Regions from separate parts of the Ruegeria sp. H6 genome, predicted to be linked through region 3. Evidence: riboswitches for the same ligand, from Rfam matches in the RefSeq annotation. Region 3 holds a riboswitch; each other region holds the start of a gene.

Region 1 (4,457 bases), on a different contig from region 3:
AACGTGCTGCTGCCGCTCCGGCCCCGGAAGAGGCCAAACCTGCCCGCGGTCCGGCCAACAAACCAGCCCCCGCAGCAGCCCCGCGCAAGCAGGACCGCGAACGTGAGCAGCGTGGCCGTGGTAAAGGTCGGGATGATAATCGCCGTTCCGGCAAACTGACACTGGGTCAGGCCACCGGTGGCGAAGGCAACCGCCAACGCTCAATGGCTGCGATGAAGCGCAAGCAAGAGCGTGCGCGTCAGAAGGCCATGGGCGGCACGGTCGAGCGGGAAAAGGTGATCCGCGACGTTCAGCTGCCCGAGGCGATCATGGTCTCGGAACTGGCCAACCGTATGGCCGAGCGTGTGGCTGACGTTGTAAAATCGCTGATGCAGATGGGCATGATGGTCACGCAAAACCAGACCATCGACGCCGACACCGCCGAGCTGATCATCGAGGAATTCGGCCACAAGGTGACCCGCGTCTCCGATTCGGATGTTGAAGACGTCATCAAAGAGGTCGAAGACAGCGAAGACGATCTGAAACCGCGTCCGCCGGTCATCACCATCATGGGTCACGTTGACCACGGCAAAACCTCGCTGCTGGATGCCATCCGCGACGCGCGCGTTGTGGCCGGTGAGGCCGGAGGGATCACTCAGCATATCGGCGCCTATCAGGTCAAAACCGATGGTGGCACCACGCTGACCTTCCTGGATACTCCGGGCCACGCGGCGTTTACGTCGATGCGCTCGCGCGGGGCTCAGGTCACGGATATCGTGGTTCTGGTTGTGGCCGCCGATGACGCGGTGATGCCGCAGACGATTGAGGCGATCAACCACGCCAAGGCCGCCGACGTGCCGATGATTGTGGCGATCAACAAGGTCGACAAGCCCGATGCTAACCCGGACAAGGTGCGCACCGACCTGCTGCAGCACGAAGTGATCGTCGAGAAGATGTCGGGTGAGGTTCAGGACGTCGAAGTCTCTGCCATCACCGGTCAGGGTCTGGACGAGCTGCTGGAAGCCATCGCGTTGCAAGCCGAGATTCTTGAACTGAAAGCCAACCCCGACCGCGCCGCCCAAGGTGCCGTGATCGAGGCGCAGCTGGATGTGGGCCGCGGCCCTGTGGCCACCGTTCTGGTTCAGAACGGCACGCTGCGTCAGGGCGATATCTTCGTTGTGGGTGAGCAATACGGTAAGGTCCGTGCGCTGATCAATGACAAGGGCGACCGCGTCAAAGAGGCTGGCCCCTCGGTTCCGGTCGAGGTGCTGGGTCTCAACGGCACGCCCGAAGCGGGCGACGTTCTGAACGTCACCGAGACCGAAGCGCAGGCCCGTGAGATTGCTGCCTATCGTGAGCAAGCCGCCAAGGACAAACGCGCCGCCGCCGGTGCCGCGACCACCCTTGAGCAGCTGATGCAGAAGGCCAAGGAAGACGAAAACGTCACCGAGTTGCCGATTCTGATGAAAGCAGACGTGCAGGGTTCCGCCGAAGCCATCGTCCAGGCGATGGAAAAGATCGGCAACGACGAGGTGCGCGTGCGCGTGCTGCACTCGGGCGTTGGTGCGATTACCGAAACGGATGTCGGCCTCGCCGAAGCCTCTGGTGCACCGATCTTTGGCTTTAACGTCCGTGCCAACGCATCGGCGCGGAACACGGCGAACCAGAAAGGTGTGGAGATCCGGTACTACTCGGTGATCTATGACCTTGTGGACGACGTGAAAGCCGCCGCGTCCGGCCTGCTGAGCGCAGAGATCCGCGAAAAGTTCATCGGTTACGCCGAGATCAAAGAGGTCTTCAAGGTCACCGGCGTTGGCAAGGTTGCTGGCTGTCTGGTTACCGAAGGCGTCGCTCGTCGCTCCGCTGGCGTCCGCCTGCTGCGCGACAACGTGGTGATCCACGAAGGCACACTGAAAACGCTCAAACGCTTCAAGGACGAAGTGGCCGAGGTTCAGTCGGGTCAGGAATGCGGTATGGCCTTCGAAAACTACGACGACATCCGCCCCGCCGACGTGATCGAAATCTTCGAACGCGAAGAGGTCACCCGGACGCTGGATTGATCCAGGTTTGAAGTGAAACAGATAGCGGCGACCCCTTGGGTCGCCGTTTTTCTTTGCCCTGCAGGAAGTTCCACGATCCCAATGACAAACGCGGTTGGTTTAATTGTTGTCCGGCCTCAAGAGGAAAGTGACCGAAGGTCAACTTTGCGGACAATGTGTGAATTCGCCGCGCGTGTGCAAACGTCTGCTTTATTGGATTCAAGGTCGTATTCGGTTGACCAGTTCTCATACTAGATGTCTATGCTTGAAAAGCGGTGGTCGGTCGCATTGTGACCGGCTGAAAAGGGAACGGGGTGAGAAACCTCGGCTGCCCCTGCAACTGTAAGCGGCAAGCAAGCCCGAAACTGCACCACTGACACATGTGTTGGGAAGGTCCGGGGGCGCGTTGAACCGCGAGCCAGGAGACCTGCCGCCAACGCAACCGCCGAGATTTCGGCACCAGATGCCGTCAGGAAGGACGGCAAGGAGACTTGATATGCACATTGAACCCGGCGTCGTTGATGGCGCGAAAATGGTCCTCGCCTATGGCACGGCGGCTGCCGCAGGCGGCTACTCACTGAAACTCGTTGCCCACGACCTTAAGTCACATTCAGTCATTTCATTCGGACTGCGCAGCGTTCTTGCGGTCGCTGCTGTGTTCCTCTTCTTCGAATTGTTTCCGCATTTCGCAGTTGGCATTTCGGAGGTTCACTTCATCCTTGGAACAACTATTCTCCTTCTACTAGGAGCTGGTCCGGCTGCGGTCGGCTTGGCTGGCGGGCTGCTTATTCAGGGTGCTTTGTTCGCCCCGAGCGACATGCCGATGTTCTTTGTCAACGTCACCACATTGCTTTTCCCGCTGTTCGTCATTGATGCATTGGCGAAGCGCATCATCCCAGAGCAGAAAGCCTACGTCGATTGCAGCTACAGCGAAGTCCTTAAGCTGTCATTTGCTTATCAAGGTGGTGTTATTGCGTGGGTGGCGTTTTGGGCATTCTACGGTCAGGGCTTTGGTGCCGAGAACATGTCCGCAGTAGCAAGTTTCGGTACGGCCTATCTGCTAGTAGTCGTGGTTGAACCGATTGCTGACTTGGCGGTCCTGGCGGGTGCAAAACTTCTTCGCGATACCAAACAGAGCGAATTGTTCACTCAACGGTTGTTCAATCCTGCGTAAACAACAGTTGCCAACGGCGGCCTCAAATCTGGGACCGCCAATCTTTGCCACGACTCAACTCTGCATTCAGAGCCGACGTTGGCTGCGGAACAGCACTTTGGTAGCTATGGGCTCATAGCGGACATTCGTGACGCCGCAGTAGATGCAATTGCCTATTTCGATCCCGCCAAAAACGTCCCCGCATGCATAACAATGTCGAAATGCTGCATCCCCTTCTGCAGATCGAAATTCACCGAATGCCCGGCCTTGCGAAGCAATTCTGCATAGCCTCGGCTTTGGCGGATGAATTCGGGTGTGTCACGTTCGGCCACGGTCACGCGATAACGGGGGCCGGGGCGGGGGAGATGCAGGTTTGGCGACAGGTCGTGCACCTCAACCGGGGTCAGTTGCAGCGGGTCATTCACCGGCGTGAGGCTGATCGGCTCCAGATCATAAATCCCGCTGATCAGGATCACGTCGCGCACACGAAGGCCTGCACGGGCCAGGGCATCGGCTGAGGTTGCCATGACCATGCTGGCCAGATGGGCGCCGGCGCTGTGGCCCGATAACGTAATGCGCGACGGATCAAAGCCCAGGTTGAACGCATTTGCCGCCAGCCACAGCAGTGCATTGCGGCATTCCTCGACCATGTCCCCGATCCGGGCGTCGGGGGCGAGCGTGTAGTTGAGGGTCGCAAAGGATTGCTCGGCCTCGATCAGCGCAGGGGCCATCATAGCAGACTCGCGCTGGCTGAGCGCCTGCCAATAGCCGCCATGGATGAACACATGCAGCGGCGCGCCTGTGCCTTTGGCCGGGAAAAAGTCCAGAACCTGCGACGGAGCATCTCCGTAAGAAAGGTTCTCCCGACACTCCAACTGCGCTCGGTTTTGCGCGCTGAGCGCCGCCCAGCTTTCGACATAGGGTGTGAGATCACCGCCGATCATTGATGAGGGCGCATATTCCTGATCCAGCTCTTCCTGCGTGAAACCCCGGTACAACATCGCTCACTCCTGATCGGCATACATCAATTCGGTCCGCACGTCGTAGAGATCATGAAAGAACCTCAGATCCAAGGCCTTGCGCAGGAAGGACACGCCGCTGGAGCCACCTGTGCCGGGCTGGTTGCCGATCACCCGCTCGACCGCGGTGACATGATCAAAGCGCCAGCGCTGAAACAGGGATTCCACATCCATCAGCTTTTCGGCCAGTGCGTAGAGATCCCAGTGTTTGCCGGTGTCGCGGAACACCTGTACCCATAGTTTCACCACGCGGGGATCGCCGGAATA
Region 2 (4,457 bases), on a different contig from region 3:
TCAACCAGCGAGGAAGATGCCAAAGTTCTGTGGGTGTCGTTGGAATAGCCAAAGAATGGTCTCAGATTTGGCCAACGGGATTGGCTTCCTGAAAATCAGCGCGGAGCTCGGGAAAAAGTACCTGTTCGAATAGTATGCAGCTTGCCACAAATGCCCGTTTCTAGGCTGAATGATTTGTCCTGATGGAGCTGCAGCGGACAATCTCCATCTCCTGCATAACCCAAGAAAATCTCAAAGAAGATGCTCTGGGCTTACCGTTGCGCCCTGGCGGTTCTGAACAGCAGCAGGAACACGAAGGCCGAGCCGACGGATGTGGTGACAATGCCGACGGGCAGTTCTTGTGGCGACAGCAGAAGGCGGCTGAGGATATCCGATCCTGTCAGCAATCCGGCTCCGACCAGTGCCGCAGTGGGCAGCAAACGTCCGTGCAGGGGCCCAACGATGCCGCGGGCGATATGGGGGACCATCAGGCCGACAAAGCCGATAACGCCTGCCACGGATACAAAAACGGCTGTGGCAAGTGCTGCGGCGAAGAACATGCTGAACCTCAGCCCCTGAACCGGGACGCCAAGGGTCGAGGCCGTCAGGTCCCCGGTCAGCAGGGCATCCAGCCAGCGGTTGCGGTAGAGGGCGAAACTGAGGATCAGGATCAGGCCGGCGCAAACCAGCGGGAAGGTCTCCCACCGGGCCAGGCCAAGCCCGCCCAGCATCCAGAAGATCACGGAATGCGCGGCGCGGCTGTCGCCTGCAAAGATCAGGTAATTGGTGATGGCGGAAAACAGGAACGACACTGCAAGACCGGCCAGGATCAGTTTTTCAGGTGCGCTGGTGCGCAGAAAATGAACAAGCGCCAGAACAATGCCCGAGGCAATCAGACCGCCGCAAAACGCCGCCAGCGGCAGGGTCCAGAACCCCAGAATGTCGCCGGTCACCGTGATGACAAATACTGCGCCCGCCGCCGCCCCGGACGAGAGGCCAAAAAGAAAGGGATCGGCCAGATCGTTGCGTGTGGTGGTTTGCAAAACCACCCCGACAACGCCCAAACCCGCCCCGATCACGGCAGCAAACAAGGCGCGTGGCAGGCGCAGGTCAAATACGATGCGGTGCAAAGGGGACATGTCCCCGTCGGTCAGGCCCGTACCCAGAAACACCGCGTCCAACACGTCGCGGGCCGGAATGGCTGTGGTGCCGTAGGCGGTAGACACCAGCAAAAGGGCGGTCAGAACAACCGCCCCCAGCACAAAGACAAGGCCCATTCGGCCCATATCAGTTGAGGCCCGGATGCATGGCTTCAACCATTTTCGAGATTGCCTCGATATTTGCCGGGCCCGGTGTCAGCTCTTCGTAACGCAGGCCGATCCAGCGTTCGTTCTTGACCGCATCCGTTTGTGACATCACCGGGTGTTCCTGCAGGAACCTGAACGTATCCTCGGCCCCGTTTCCGGTCTGATAATCCAGCAGAACAAGGAATTCGGGGTTCGAGGCTGCAACCGCCTCCCACGAGGTGCGGCCCCAGCTTGTATCCATGTCATGGGTCACGTTCTGGCCGCCTGCCGCAGCGATCATCGCGTCGGGAATGGCGAACTTGCCCGCCGTAAAGGGCGCGTCTGCGGGACCGTCCAGCAGGAAGACGCGGGGTTTTGCCAGATCGGCTGTTTTGGTCTCGATGGCGGACAGCTGGTCTTTCCAGCCAGACACCAGCGCTTCGGCCTTATCCTCGACATGCATGACCTTGCCCAGACGCAGCACATCGTCAAACAGCAGGTCCATGCTGGCCTCGGGGCGGTCCTTGTCCAGATGCACACAGCTTTCCGTCAGGATCATCGTTTTGATACCGAAGGGCGCCAGCGTGTCGGGCGTGACGTCGCCACCGGGCTTCATGCCATAGTACCACCCGGCAAAGAACATGTCGGCCTCAACCGCAACAAGGTTTTCGACGGTCGGATATTTGGGTGCCAGCTCGGGGATGTCGCCGCGCAGGGTATCGAAATCGGCGCTGGTCTTGTACCAGCCCGTGATGCCAGTCAGGCCCACAATCTTGTCCTGAAGGCCCAACGCAAAGGCCATGTCGGTCATATTCATGTCGTGCACGACCAGACGCTCGGGCTGGGCTTCAAAGACCAGCGGTTCGCCGCAATTGTCGACGGTGACTTCGTGTGCGGCAGCACTGCCAGCGATGGCCGAGGCCAGCATCGCGGACCAGATTGGTTTCATATGGAAAACTCCTTGGATTCGTTGGGTTTGGATGTTCTTCGGATATCCAGCGCCGGGATCATCCGGCCTTCGTGGTGAAAGCACAGGTAGTCGACGTCAAAGGTCTCGCGCACCGTTTCGGGTGTCAGAACCTCGGCCACCGGACCAAAACTGGTCAGACGGCTGGATTTCATCAGGGCCACATGGGTGGCAAATTCAGGGATCATGACAAGGTCGTGGACGATCATCACAACGGTGATGCCCAGATCGGCCACCAAAGACAGCATGCGCCCTTTGGCGTCCGGGTCCAGATGGTTTGTCGGCTCGTCCAGAAACAGCAGAGATGGGTTCTGTGCCAGGGCCCGCGCGATATGCGCGCGCTGACGTTCGCCACCCGACAGGATGGAAATCTGTTTGTTGGCCAGGGTCTCAAGACCGGTCATCCTGAGAATTCTGGTCAGTTCGGCGGCGTGCTCCTCGGCCGATCGATCCGCCCAGATCGGGATCTGACCCAGCGCCACATAGTCACGCAACAGCAATCGACCATCGGGAAGTTCCTGCTGGCCCACAACCGCGATGACGCGGGCACGGTCCTTTGCAGACATGGATCTCAGGCTGCGCCCGTCGACGATGACATCGCCAAGTGCAAGGTCGGCGGCACCGCACAAAAGGTTCAAAAGCGTGGTTTTCCCGGCGCCGTTTGGCCCGGCGATGGCCAGAATCGCGCCTTCCTGCAGTTCGAATGACGCGCCCTGCAACAGAACATCCCCGTTCAGCGCGTAATATTCCAGGCCGCGCGCGATCAGAAAGGCAGGGTCGGTCTTTTGAGTGTCGGGATCAATGTCGTGTGGCATGAACCGCTCTGCTTGCTGCCAAGCGTGGGCGGAAGGTGCCGAAAATGTAAACACGTTCGATGCGTGCCATCAAAGCCTCCTTCCAGGACGCCCCGCCCCGGGTTGGTTGAACAGGTGATGGCAGGTCTCCTGACTTGCGGATCATTGCTTGGCCATCCTTCCCGGCCAATTGTGACCAGTGGTTGTTGGCGTCGCTCACCGCTTACAGTTGCGGGGGCAGTCACGGACTTGGAGGTGTTTTGGCCCACCGCACCGTGTTCCCTTTTCATCCCCAGAGTGCAAATCGGGGAACCATCACCGGTTGGAGTGCCTGACATAGCGGCATGGGTCAATAGAAATTTTATCAAGCAGCGTGGCAATCAATACGGCCTGGACTGTTGGTTGAATTTCGATGAAATGACGCAATTTCCGTCATTATGATGAAATATTTGGTTAATTCGTCAAGATTACCACTGCGATCCGAACAAATCGCACCCCATACTCAAAAGAAACAGAATTTGGAGGCATTGCATGAGCTGGAACATTTGCGTGGTTGGGGCTGGCAAGATCGGCCAGATGATCGCGACGCTGTTGAAAACATCCCCTCATTATTCGGTGACGGTGGCCGACAACGATCTGGCGGCGCTGTCGATTCTGAACGGCATGGGTGTGGCCACCCGTCAGATCAATGCGGGCGATGACGCTGCGTTGGAAAAAGGGTTGGCAGGGTTTGACGCCGTGATTTCCGCCGCGCCCTTCTTTTTAACACCAGCGATTGCCAAAGCGGCGCGCGCGGTTGGGGCCCATTACTTTGATCTGACCGAAGATGTCGCCGCAACAAATGCGGTCCGCGACTTGGCACAGGACAGCGCCACCGCGTTCATGCCGCAATGTGGGCTTGCGCCAGGGTTCGTGGGTATCGCGGGCGCGGCCCTGGCTGATGAGTTCGACGAGATCGACAGCTTGCACATGCGGGTCGGTGCGTTGCCGCTCTATCCGACCAATGCGCTGAAATACAACCTGACATGGTCGACCGATGGGTTGATCAATGAATATTGTAATCCCTGCGATGCCATTGTGAACGGCGAGCGGGTCAAAACCGCCCCGTTGGAGGATTATGAGCTGATCGGCCATGACGGTGTCGAATATGAATGCTTCAATACATCGGGCGGGTTGGGCACATTGCCGGAAACGCTGGATGGCAAGGCGCGGGATGTGTCCTATCGGTCGATCCGCTACCCGGGCCACCGCGATATCCTGCGTTTGTTGCTGAACGATCTGGGGCTGGAACGCCGCCGCGATCTGCTGAAGGAAATCTTCGAGAACGCCCTGCCGCGCACGGATCAGGACGTTGTTCTGGTCTATTGCACGGCGCGCGGCACCATCAACGGTGCGCTGCGCGAGAAATCCCTGATCAACAAATCCTTTGCC
Region 3 (4,457 bases):
GCGTTGACAATCGCCGATGGGGCCAGCGCGGTGATGGTCTCGCGCAGCCAGTCGGCGGCGGCGGGGGCTTTGAGCGAGGGGGCAAACAGGCCAACCGCATCAAAGCCGCGTTCCCGCAACCTGCGGATCAGCGCCGCAACGGGCGCGGTGTCGGCAGAAGTCAGATAGGCCCGGTAGAAGGTCACGAGGATACGGTGCGCAGCGCCTGCAAAGGCGGCATCCGCCGGAATCACGCCCCGGTCGGGGCACCACGCGCCGCATTCCGGGATCGTCTTGGCCCCCATCACCGGCCCGGCATAGAGCCCCGCCGCCAGCGCCATCTGCGCCAGAGCGGCCTGTGCCGCGACCTCTCCACCCGTGTCACACAAATGCGCCAGCCGCCGCAGGGTCGAGACGGGTAGGGTGGAATAGTCGTCCAGCCGCGTATCTTCACGCCCGTCGGCGGGCAGGACGGCCAGCGCGATTCCCTTGGCCTGTGCCAGCGCCAGAACCTGCTGCAACCCGTAGGACCAGTACGGCACCCCGCCGATCAGGCGGATCAGGATGCCCTTGGCCCCCTCCAGCGTCTGTTCGACATAAGTGTCGACAGACAAAGGATGTTTCAGCGCCGTCAGATTGGCCAGCCGCAGGGTCGGCATCCGCCCTTCGGCCCCGCCGCCACGATGCCAGCCCGCCGCGAAAGCGCCAAGGTCGCTGTCGGAAAAGGACAGCACCACCAGATCCGCCGGGCTTTGGCCCAGATCGGTGGGGGTCTCGGTTTCCTCTAACCCATGGCTTTCGCGGAAGACAACGTGCATGACTTACTCGGCGGGCTCGGTCACGCCTGCAAGGAAATCGCGGATTTCAGCCTCTTTGATGTCGTCATGTTCGGCGATGACGACCAGGCGCGAGCGGCGATCTTCGCCGGGCTCCCATGGTCGGTCGTATTGATGGCGCACGCGGGCACCCACGGCCTGCACCAGTAGGCGCATCGGCTTGCCCTGAACAGCGGCGTACCCCTTGACGCGCAGGATGTTCAGCTCATTGGCCAGACGTTCGATTTTGGCCACCAGCGCGGCAGGATCGGTCTGTTCCGGCAACTCGACGATGATGCTTTCGAAATCGTCGTGTTCGTGATCATCATGACCATCGTGGTGGCTGGGACGCGCGTCCATGTCGTCTTCGGCGGCAGCCTCAAGCCCCAGCACGACGCGCACGTCAACCGCGCCTTCGGCAACCTCGACCACGGGCAGGGGGCGCGGAGCCTCGGCGGCGATGACCTCTCGTGCCTTGGCAACACCTTCGGGACCGGCCAGATCGGGCTTGGTCAGCAGGATGATATCGGCGCAGGAAATCTGATCCTCGAACACTTCGGACAGGGGCGTTTCGTGGTCAATCGAGTCATCTGCCAGACGCTGGGCGTCCACCGCCGCCACATTCGGCGCAAAACGACCGGCGGCCACAGCCTCGGCGTCGGCCAGAGCGATCACGCCATCCACGGTGATCTTTGACCGGATATCCGGCCAGTCGAACGCTTTCAGCAGCGGTTTGGGCAGCGCGAGGCCGGAGGTTTCGATCAGGATGTGATCAGGGCGCGGCTCCAGCGCCATCAGTGCCTCAATCGTGGGGATGAAATCATCGGCCACGGTGCAGCAGATGCAGCCATTGGCCAGTTCCATGATGTTTTCCGCCGGGCAATCCGGGATGGCGCAGGATTTCAGGATATCACCATCTACACCCACATCGCCGAACTCGTTGACCACTACGGCCAGACGCTTGCCCTGCGGGTTCTGCATCAGGTGGCGCACCAGTGTGGTCTTGCCCGAGCCCAGAAAGCCGGTGATCACAGTAACGGGGAGTTTTTCCAAGTTGCTCATTTCAGGGCTCCAATCGGGGGAATGCGGGCCGCACAGTTTTTGCGGAAATGTTCGGGGCGTTCGCGCCATTTGACCAGACCGTCCTCGGTGGCGAGGTATTTGGTCGCGCCTTCAACGATGGTTTCGACATGGTCGGATTCGTTGAGGTGCTCGTAGACAAAGGTCCAGCGATCTGGTCCGCCGCGCAGCACGATCGAGCAGCCCTCATCACAGTTCGACAGGCATTCCACTGCTTTCAGTGTGATCCCTTGTGGCAGGTCCGCCTGCTCAAGCGCTTTGTGCAGTAGGGTTCCGGGCCGTTCGGCGTCATCCTCGACAGGTAGTCCACGGCGACAGGTGGTACAAACCAGCAATTCGACCGGAGTTACGTCGGTCATCTCTCATCCCCCCAATAGGTTTCGGGGGACGGGGTTTCATGCGGGCCACGCATTGACATGGACCCAACACCGGAACACCCCGTCCGGTTTCAGTTTCGGGTGTTGGCAGGTCTCCCGGCTTGAGGATGTCAGGGTATAACCCTGTCGGATGTCCCGCCTTCCCGGCTTGCGCCAGTGGCTTTGGGCACCCTCTCCGTTCACGGTCGCGGGGGCGGCTGCGTTTGACGGAAAACCCGCTGACGCATTCCCTTTTCATCTGCTCTCACAGACACCAACAGAAGGGACATGCGGCACGCGCAGGCGACTTGTCAAGCGCGATACGACCCCTTGGGCAGCGGTAGGGTGAAAAGCGACCTGACAGCGTCGCTAGGCGGCATGAATACCTGCACCGCACATGCTGCCATGACCAAAAGCGCGAATAGGGAGTTGCGTGACATGAAAGTAGGATTCATCGGATTGGGAAATGTCGGCGGCAAGCTGTCGGGATCTCTGCTGCGCAACGGAATCGATCTGACGGTCCACGATCTGAACGCGGAATTGGTCGCCGAATTTGTCGAAAAAGGTGCCAAAGCGGCTGAAAGCCCCGCGCAGCTGATGCGCGATTGTGATGCTGTCATCACCTGCCTGCCATCACCTGCCGCCTCGGACGCGGTCATGCAAGAGATGCTGGTCGAGGTCAGGCCGGGCAAGATCTGGATGGAGATGTCGACCACTGACGAGGCCGAGGTCAAACGTCTGGGTGCCATGGTCATAGAACGGGGCGGCGCAGCCGTCGATTGCCCCGTGTCGGGCGGATGCCATCGCGCGGCCACCGGCAATATCTCGATCTTTGCGGGCTGTGATCGGGCAACGTTTGAAAGGATATTGCCATTTCTGACCAAGATGGGGCGGCGTATCCTGCATACGGGCGAATTGGGCTCGGCCTCGGTTCTGAAAGTGATGACCAACTATCTGGCCACCGCGAACCTGATCACCTGTGCCGAAGCGCTGGTGACGGCCAAAGCCGCAGGGATGGACCTGAACACGACGTATGAGGCCATCAGGATCTCGTCAGGTACGTCCTTTGTGCACGAGACGGAAAGTCAGGTCATATTGAACGGGTCGCGCGATATCTCGTTCACGATGGATCTGGTCAAGAAAGACATTGGCCTGTTTCAGGACGTGGCCGACCGTGCCGGCGTGCCGCTTGAAATCAATCCGCTGATGATCAAGATTTTCGAGGACGGCATCGCCCGGTTTGGCGAACGCGAGCTGTCGCCCAACATCATCAAACGCCTGGAAGAAGCGACAGGTCTGGATATCCGCGCGCCCGGTTTTCCACCGGAAATGACAGATGATGAACCCGAAGAGCCGGGTTACGAAGTTGTTCCCGGAAATCGCGCGGTTGTGTAGCAAAAAAGGCCAAAGCCATGCGCCCGAATGGGGCGCATACCGGTTGGACAAGGGCGCACCGGTCCTCTAAACAGCAAAGGGATAGCTTTCAGCACGCAGGCACGAGACCGGTAGATGACGGATGAGACCTTTCTCATTGTAACTACAATGAAAAACGAAGGGCCATTCATGATTGACTGGGTGGCTTACCATCGTGCGATCGGTTTTGACGATATCCTGATCTACACCAATGATTGCGAGGACGGAACCGATGCAATCGGTCGCCGCCTTCAGGAACTTGGTTGGGCCCATCACCAACCCAATGATGGCCTGTTGAAAACGCCGCAAGGGCGGGCTTTCACACAGGCGCGCCAGCATCCCAGCTATTTGACCTCTGACTGGATCATGAGCCTGGACGTTGACGAATACATCAACCTTCATCTGCCTGGGGGCGACATCCGCAGCCTCGTCGAGGCCAGTGGCGAGGCTGATGCGATTTCGATCTGTTGGCGCATGTTTGGCCAGGCGGGAATGCAGGAATTCGTGGATCGCCCGGTGACCGAGGTTTTTCTGCGGGCCTCGCCCGAGGATCGCGTTCCGCATGAACGGGCCAACGGCTTTAAGACGCTATTCCGCAACAATGGCAAATTCAATCGCCTCCGCGCGCATCGCCCCCGAATTGATCCCGAACATGCACCGTTTCCGGATGCGCCTTACGATGGCGTGCTTTGGCGAGATGCGGGTGGAAACCTGTACCCGGCGCACGAGGTCAGATGGCGGGCGTGGTCGGGGTTCCGACATACTTATGCCCGTATCAATCATTATGCCGTTCGCAGTTCAGACAGTTTTCTGA
Region 4 (4,457 bases), on a different contig from region 3:
CGTTTGATCAGTTCCTCGGGGCTGGGCAGGTCGGCCACATGGGTCAGGCGGATAACGGCCATTTCTGCGGCCATCATGGCGTTGGGTGCGGCCGAGACCTCTTCGAGGGCTTTCAGCAGCATCTGCCACATCCGGGTCAGGACACGCATTGGCAGCGCTTCGGCCATTTGCTGGCCACGGGCGCGTTCATCGGGGGAAACAGTTGGATCTTCGGCAGCGTCCGGTGTGATTTTCACGACCGAGACCCAATGGGTGATCTCGGCCAGATCGCGCAGCACGGCCAGCGGATCGGCCCCTTCGGCATATTGCGCGCTCAGTTCGGTCAGAGCACCGGCCGCATCGCCGCGCAGGATCATGTCCATCAGGTCCAGAACACGGCCGCGATCTGCAAGACCCAGCATTGCACGCACTTGATCCGCGCTGGTTTCTCCGGCGCCATGCGAAATCGCCTGATCCAGCAATGATGTCGCGTCGCGGGCCGAACCTTCGGCTGCGCGGGTGATCAACGCCAGTGCATCCTCGGCGATCTGCGCGCCTTCCGCATCGGCGATCTTGCGCAAGAGGCCGATCATATCCTCGGGTTCGATCCGGCGCAGGTCGAACCGCTGGCAGCGGGACAGAACGGTGACCGGAACCTTGCGAATCTCGGTCGTGGCAAAGATGAACTTCACATGTTCGGGCGGTTCCTCAAGCGTCTTGAGCAGCGCGTTGAACGCGCTGGTCGATAGCATGTGGACCTCGTCGATGATATAGATCTTGTAGCGAGCGCTGGCGGCGCGATAGCGGACGCTGTCGATGATCTCGCGAATGTCGTTCACACCGGTGCGGCTGGCGGCGTCCATTTCCATCACGTCGACATGGCGGCCTTCCATGATGGCGGTGCAGTGTTCGCAAACACCGCAAGGTTCGGTTGTGGGTCCGCCATTGCCATCAGGCCCGATGCAGTTCATCCCCTTGGCGATGATCCGGGCGGTTGTGGTTTTGCCAGTGCCCCGGATGCCGGTCATGACAAAAGCCTGCGCGATGCGATCGGCCTCGAACGCGTTTTTCAGCGTGCGCACCATCGCGTCCTGTCCAACGAGGTCGGCAAAGGTCTCGGGGCGGTATTTGCGGGCGAGAACCTGATAGGCGGGGCTGGTCTGTTCGGTCATGTCTGCTCGGGTCGGATTCGGGACGTCGCCACAGCGTAGTGACCGCCGCTGTCCGCGTCCACAGGCGGTTGCCACGATTTTTGTTTTGGAATGTCTGGCTGTGGGGTTAGTATCCGGCGCTTATAGAATGGCACATAGATTTTCTGATCAACGTTTCGGGGGGAACGTAGAATGTCTGAGATCGTTATTCACGCGCTTCAGGTTGGCGGCGGAACGCTTGCGCTGACATCGATGCCGGGGCGTGGTGGCAACTATCCGAGTGATCTGGATGCAGTAGCGGGATGGAAGCCGGGTCTGATTCTGTCGATGGCCACCGAGGTCGAGATGATTCTGGACGGGGCCCGGGATTTTGGCGCTGACGTGCGCAGCCGGGCATGCCGATGGGTTCATCTGCCGGTCGAAGACTACGGCACACCCTGCGCCGAGGTGAATGCGCGCTGGGCGGAGGCCAGCGCTGCGGCGCGCCACGCCCTGTCTGGCGGCGGGCGCGTTCTGATCCATTGCAAAGGCGGTTGCGGCCGGTCCGGCATGGCCGTTCTGCGCCTGATGGTGGAATGCGGTGAGCATCCTGACGCCGCGCTGGAGAGGCTGCGCGCCCTGCGCCCTTGCGCCGTGGAAACCGACGAACAGATGCAGTGGGCCACCGTTCCAGCGGGCGCTTTGGTCGCTGAATAATCAGGTTGTCGGACGGCACTCGGCCGTCATCGGCGCATCTTGTGACAGGGCCAGTGCTTCGAGCATCGCAAGCGGGGGTTTGGGCAGGAAATCTACCGGGATGGCGCGTGCTTCGGTGCCAAACAACAGATCAGCGTAATCGTCCAGCTTTGATGTTTCGATAACCGGATCAGTGCCACAGAATACTCTGATTTCATCGGCCCGCGCCCGGAACCGAGCGGTGCAGCCGTGGGCGCAGAACCTCAGTTCGCTGCTGCCTTCGATTTCGAAATCAGAGCTGGTGGCCGGGGCGGCCTCGGTTATCGAAGTGGCCAGAGCACGGGCCACCTGAGCCAGTGCGGGACATGTTTTGCCGGTCCGTTGGCAGATTGTTGCCGAGAATTGGTGCGTCTTTGTCTTCCAGATCACGTCGCGCCCTCCGCGCAGTGAGCGGGGATTTGGATCGGGGAAAATCGCGCGGTGCGATCAGACCCTGCCCAGGCGCCCCGCCCGAGTTTCGGTTACAGTCTCTGATGGCAGGTCTCCTGACTTGCGGGTCGCTGCGTTGCCGACCTTCCCAGCCTTGCGGCCAGTGGTGTTTCGGCATTGCTCTCCGCCTACAGTTGCGGGGGCAGTCGCGGATTTGGTTGTGCCGGAATGTCCGAGCAGAACCGTACCGTGTTCCCTTTTCATCCCGACCCGGATTGGGTGCGGGAACCATCGCCTCATCGCTAGCGGGTTGCAGGGCCTCGAGTCAAGTCCGGGCCGTGGGTCGACGCGAGGTCATCTGCTGGGGTTCTTGACTCTGCGGTTCAATCCGTGCCGATTGAAGAAAGTGAACTGTTTGGTTCAGATTGCGTCGGGGGATCAGATGCTGGACACCCAGCGCCAAGTCGAGGTCGAAGACTTTTGGTTTCCGTCCGGATCAGCCACCCTGTCCGCGCGGTTGTATCGTCCGCTGGTCGAGCCCGAAACTGTAGTGGTTCTGAACAGTGCGACCGGCGTGCCGCGCGACTATTATAAGCATTTCGCTCAATGGCTGGCGCGGGACCGGGGGATCGCCTGCCTGACCTATGATTACAGCGGATTTGGGCATTCGCTGACCGATCGAATGCGGGATGCCACCGTCACGATGTCTGATTGGGCCTTGGTGGATATGCCTGCGGCGCGGGCCGAAATGCGCCGCCGGTATCCAATGGCGCAGCAGTGGACGATCGGGCATTCAATTGGCGGTATGCTGGGACCGATCCAGCCGGATGTTGCACAGATCGACCGGTTGATTTGCGTGTGTTCCGGATTGGTGACGCTGTCCGACCACCCCTGGCCTTGTCGCGCGTTGGCCGCATTGTTCTGGTATGGCCACGTTCCGGTTCTGACACGGGCGCTGGGGTATCTGCCGGGAAGGGCGGTGGGCTTTGGCCAGGATTTGCCTGCCCGGGTCTATTGGCAATGGCGCAGATGGTGCACCAACCCGCTGAACTATGTGCCCGAGATCGGGAGCGAACTGCCGGAAGTGACGTGGTCCGATACCGCCGGATCGGTTGATCTGATCACCTTTGCCGATGATGAGATGGTTCCGCCGCAGGCCGTTTGGCGCCTGGCGGAGCTGTTTGGCCCCGGCGCGCGGCGGCATCTGATTGATCCGCAAGAGCATGGGTTGCAGACGTTAGGCCATATCGGAGCATTCGCACGGCGCAATTCAGCCATCTGGCCGCGTTTGATCGCCTGAACAGTGGGGAAATCGAGGTGAGAGGTTGGACATCGACCCAAGCGGGGCTCGTTGTGGCTGCTTCCTTCCGGACCTGACCAGGTTGGCGAGGCGCTCGCCCGCGCCAACCTCTCGCAGAGTGATATAGGCGCGTGGCCCGGAAATGGCAAGCGGTCACAAGCTGAGCTGAACCTGCAGGAATCCGTCCTTGTCGAGGCCCAGATCCTGGGGCGCAAACTCAGCCAGTTCGGTCAGGAACCGACGGGCTTTGGGACCTGTGCGCAATATCGCCTGCTCACCACCGAGCGGGGTAAATGAAAACGGTGGCCGCAACTGATCGGGTTGCAGGTCGCTTGCGTGGGCGGTGATATAATCGCTCAGCTGGTCCCGGATGTTCAGCATTGGCAGGTCCAGGGTTTGCGCCTGTTGCGCTATGGGGAAATGCCCACCGCCATTGGCCCGATAGTTGTTCATCGCCACAAGAAACCTTTGATCTGCAGTCACTTGCCGGGCGTTGTAGGTCAGGTTGCGTATGCGCGAGTGATCAGGATTGATCACGCGGCCAAGCGCGTCGAACCGGGCGGGTTGCGACAGGTCGATTTCATAAGTGAGGCCATAGATGGCATCGAAATTATGCCCGGTGCGTGTAGGATCGATCAGATCGGACGTAACATGCGGCACGATCTGGTTATAAATCCCGGCCGACATGTCCAGCCAATCCCTGATCTGCGCGCCTGTTGCCAGTACAGCGCAGAGCGTGTTGGGAAACACATGCATATCCGCCAGATGACGCAGAGAGATATCTCCGGCCGGGACATCCGAATAGTAATCCGGCCCGGCGCGCCCGCCGAACTTGCACGGCGCTGTTGCAGAAAGAATCGGCAGGTCCGCAAGCGGCCCGGTTACCATTGGTCGCAATGCGGCCACCTGCGCTGCGGCCACAA

What was found. Region 3 has a riboswitch for cobalamin ahead of ACR0AG_RS04545 (DUF1636 family protein). Riboswitches for the same ligand answer to the same signal wherever they lie in the genome.
Region 1: linked by a shared signal. The riboswitch ahead of ACR0AG_RS11525 (energy-coupling factor ABC transporter permease) and the one ahead of ACR0AG_RS04545 (DUF1636 family protein) in region 3 are both predicted to bind cobalamin.
Region 2: linked by a shared signal. The riboswitch ahead of ACR0AG_RS11975 (ABC transporter ATP-binding protein) and the one ahead of ACR0AG_RS04545 (DUF1636 family protein) in region 3 are both predicted to bind cobalamin.
Region 4: linked by a shared signal. The riboswitch ahead of ACR0AG_RS21465 (hypothetical protein) and the one ahead of ACR0AG_RS04545 (DUF1636 family protein) in region 3 are both predicted to bind cobalamin.

What each region holds. Positions count from the first base shown of each region.
Region 1 is NZ_JBQFOA010000005.1:149,973-154,429, reverse strand. It holds gene infB (translation initiation factor IF-2) at 1-2,039, shown strand, start outside; cobalamin riboswitch at 2,275-2,467, shown strand; gene ACR0AG_RS11525 (energy-coupling factor ABC transporter permease) at 2,515-3,192, shown strand; gene ACR0AG_RS11520 (alpha/beta hydrolase) at 3,345-4,172, opposite strand; gene ACR0AG_RS11515 (tryptophan 2,3-dioxygenase) at 4,176-4,457, opposite strand, start outside.
Region 2 is NZ_JBQFOA010000005.1:232,229-236,685, reverse strand. It holds gene ACR0AG_RS11990 (helix-turn-helix domain-containing protein) at 1-48, shown strand, start outside; gene ACR0AG_RS11985 (FecCD family ABC transporter permease) at 252-1,265, opposite strand; gene ACR0AG_RS11980 (ABC transporter substrate-binding protein) at 1,267-2,214, opposite strand; gene ACR0AG_RS11975 (ABC transporter ATP-binding protein) at 2,211-3,047, opposite strand; cobalamin riboswitch at 3,150-3,358, opposite strand; gene ACR0AG_RS11970 (saccharopine dehydrogenase family protein) at 3,558-4,457, shown strand, end outside.
Region 3 is NZ_JBQFOA010000001.1:944,972-949,428, forward strand. It holds gene cobN (cobaltochelatase subunit CobN) at 1-797, opposite strand, end outside; gene cobW (cobalamin biosynthesis protein CobW) at 801-1,856, opposite strand; gene ACR0AG_RS04545 (DUF1636 family protein) at 1,853-2,233, opposite strand; cobalamin riboswitch at 2,321-2,524, opposite strand; gene ACR0AG_RS04550 (NAD(P)-dependent oxidoreductase) at 2,636-3,625, shown strand; gene ACR0AG_RS04555 (glycosyltransferase family 2 protein) at 3,773-4,457, shown strand, end outside.
Region 4 is NZ_JBQFOA010000021.1:744-5,200, forward strand. It holds gene ACR0AG_RS21455 (DNA polymerase III subunit gamma/tau) at 1-1,151, opposite strand, end outside; gene ACR0AG_RS21460 (protein-tyrosine phosphatase family protein) at 1,323-1,826, shown strand; gene ACR0AG_RS21465 (hypothetical protein) at 1,827-2,234, opposite strand; cobalamin riboswitch at 2,324-2,542, opposite strand; gene ACR0AG_RS21470 (alpha/beta hydrolase family protein) at 2,641-3,534, shown strand; RNA gene ffs (signal recognition particle sRNA small type) at 3,550-3,648, opposite strand; gene ACR0AG_RS21480 (bifunctional 2',3'-cyclic-nucleotide 2'-phosphodiesterase/3'-nucleotidase) at 3,688-4,457, opposite strand, start outside.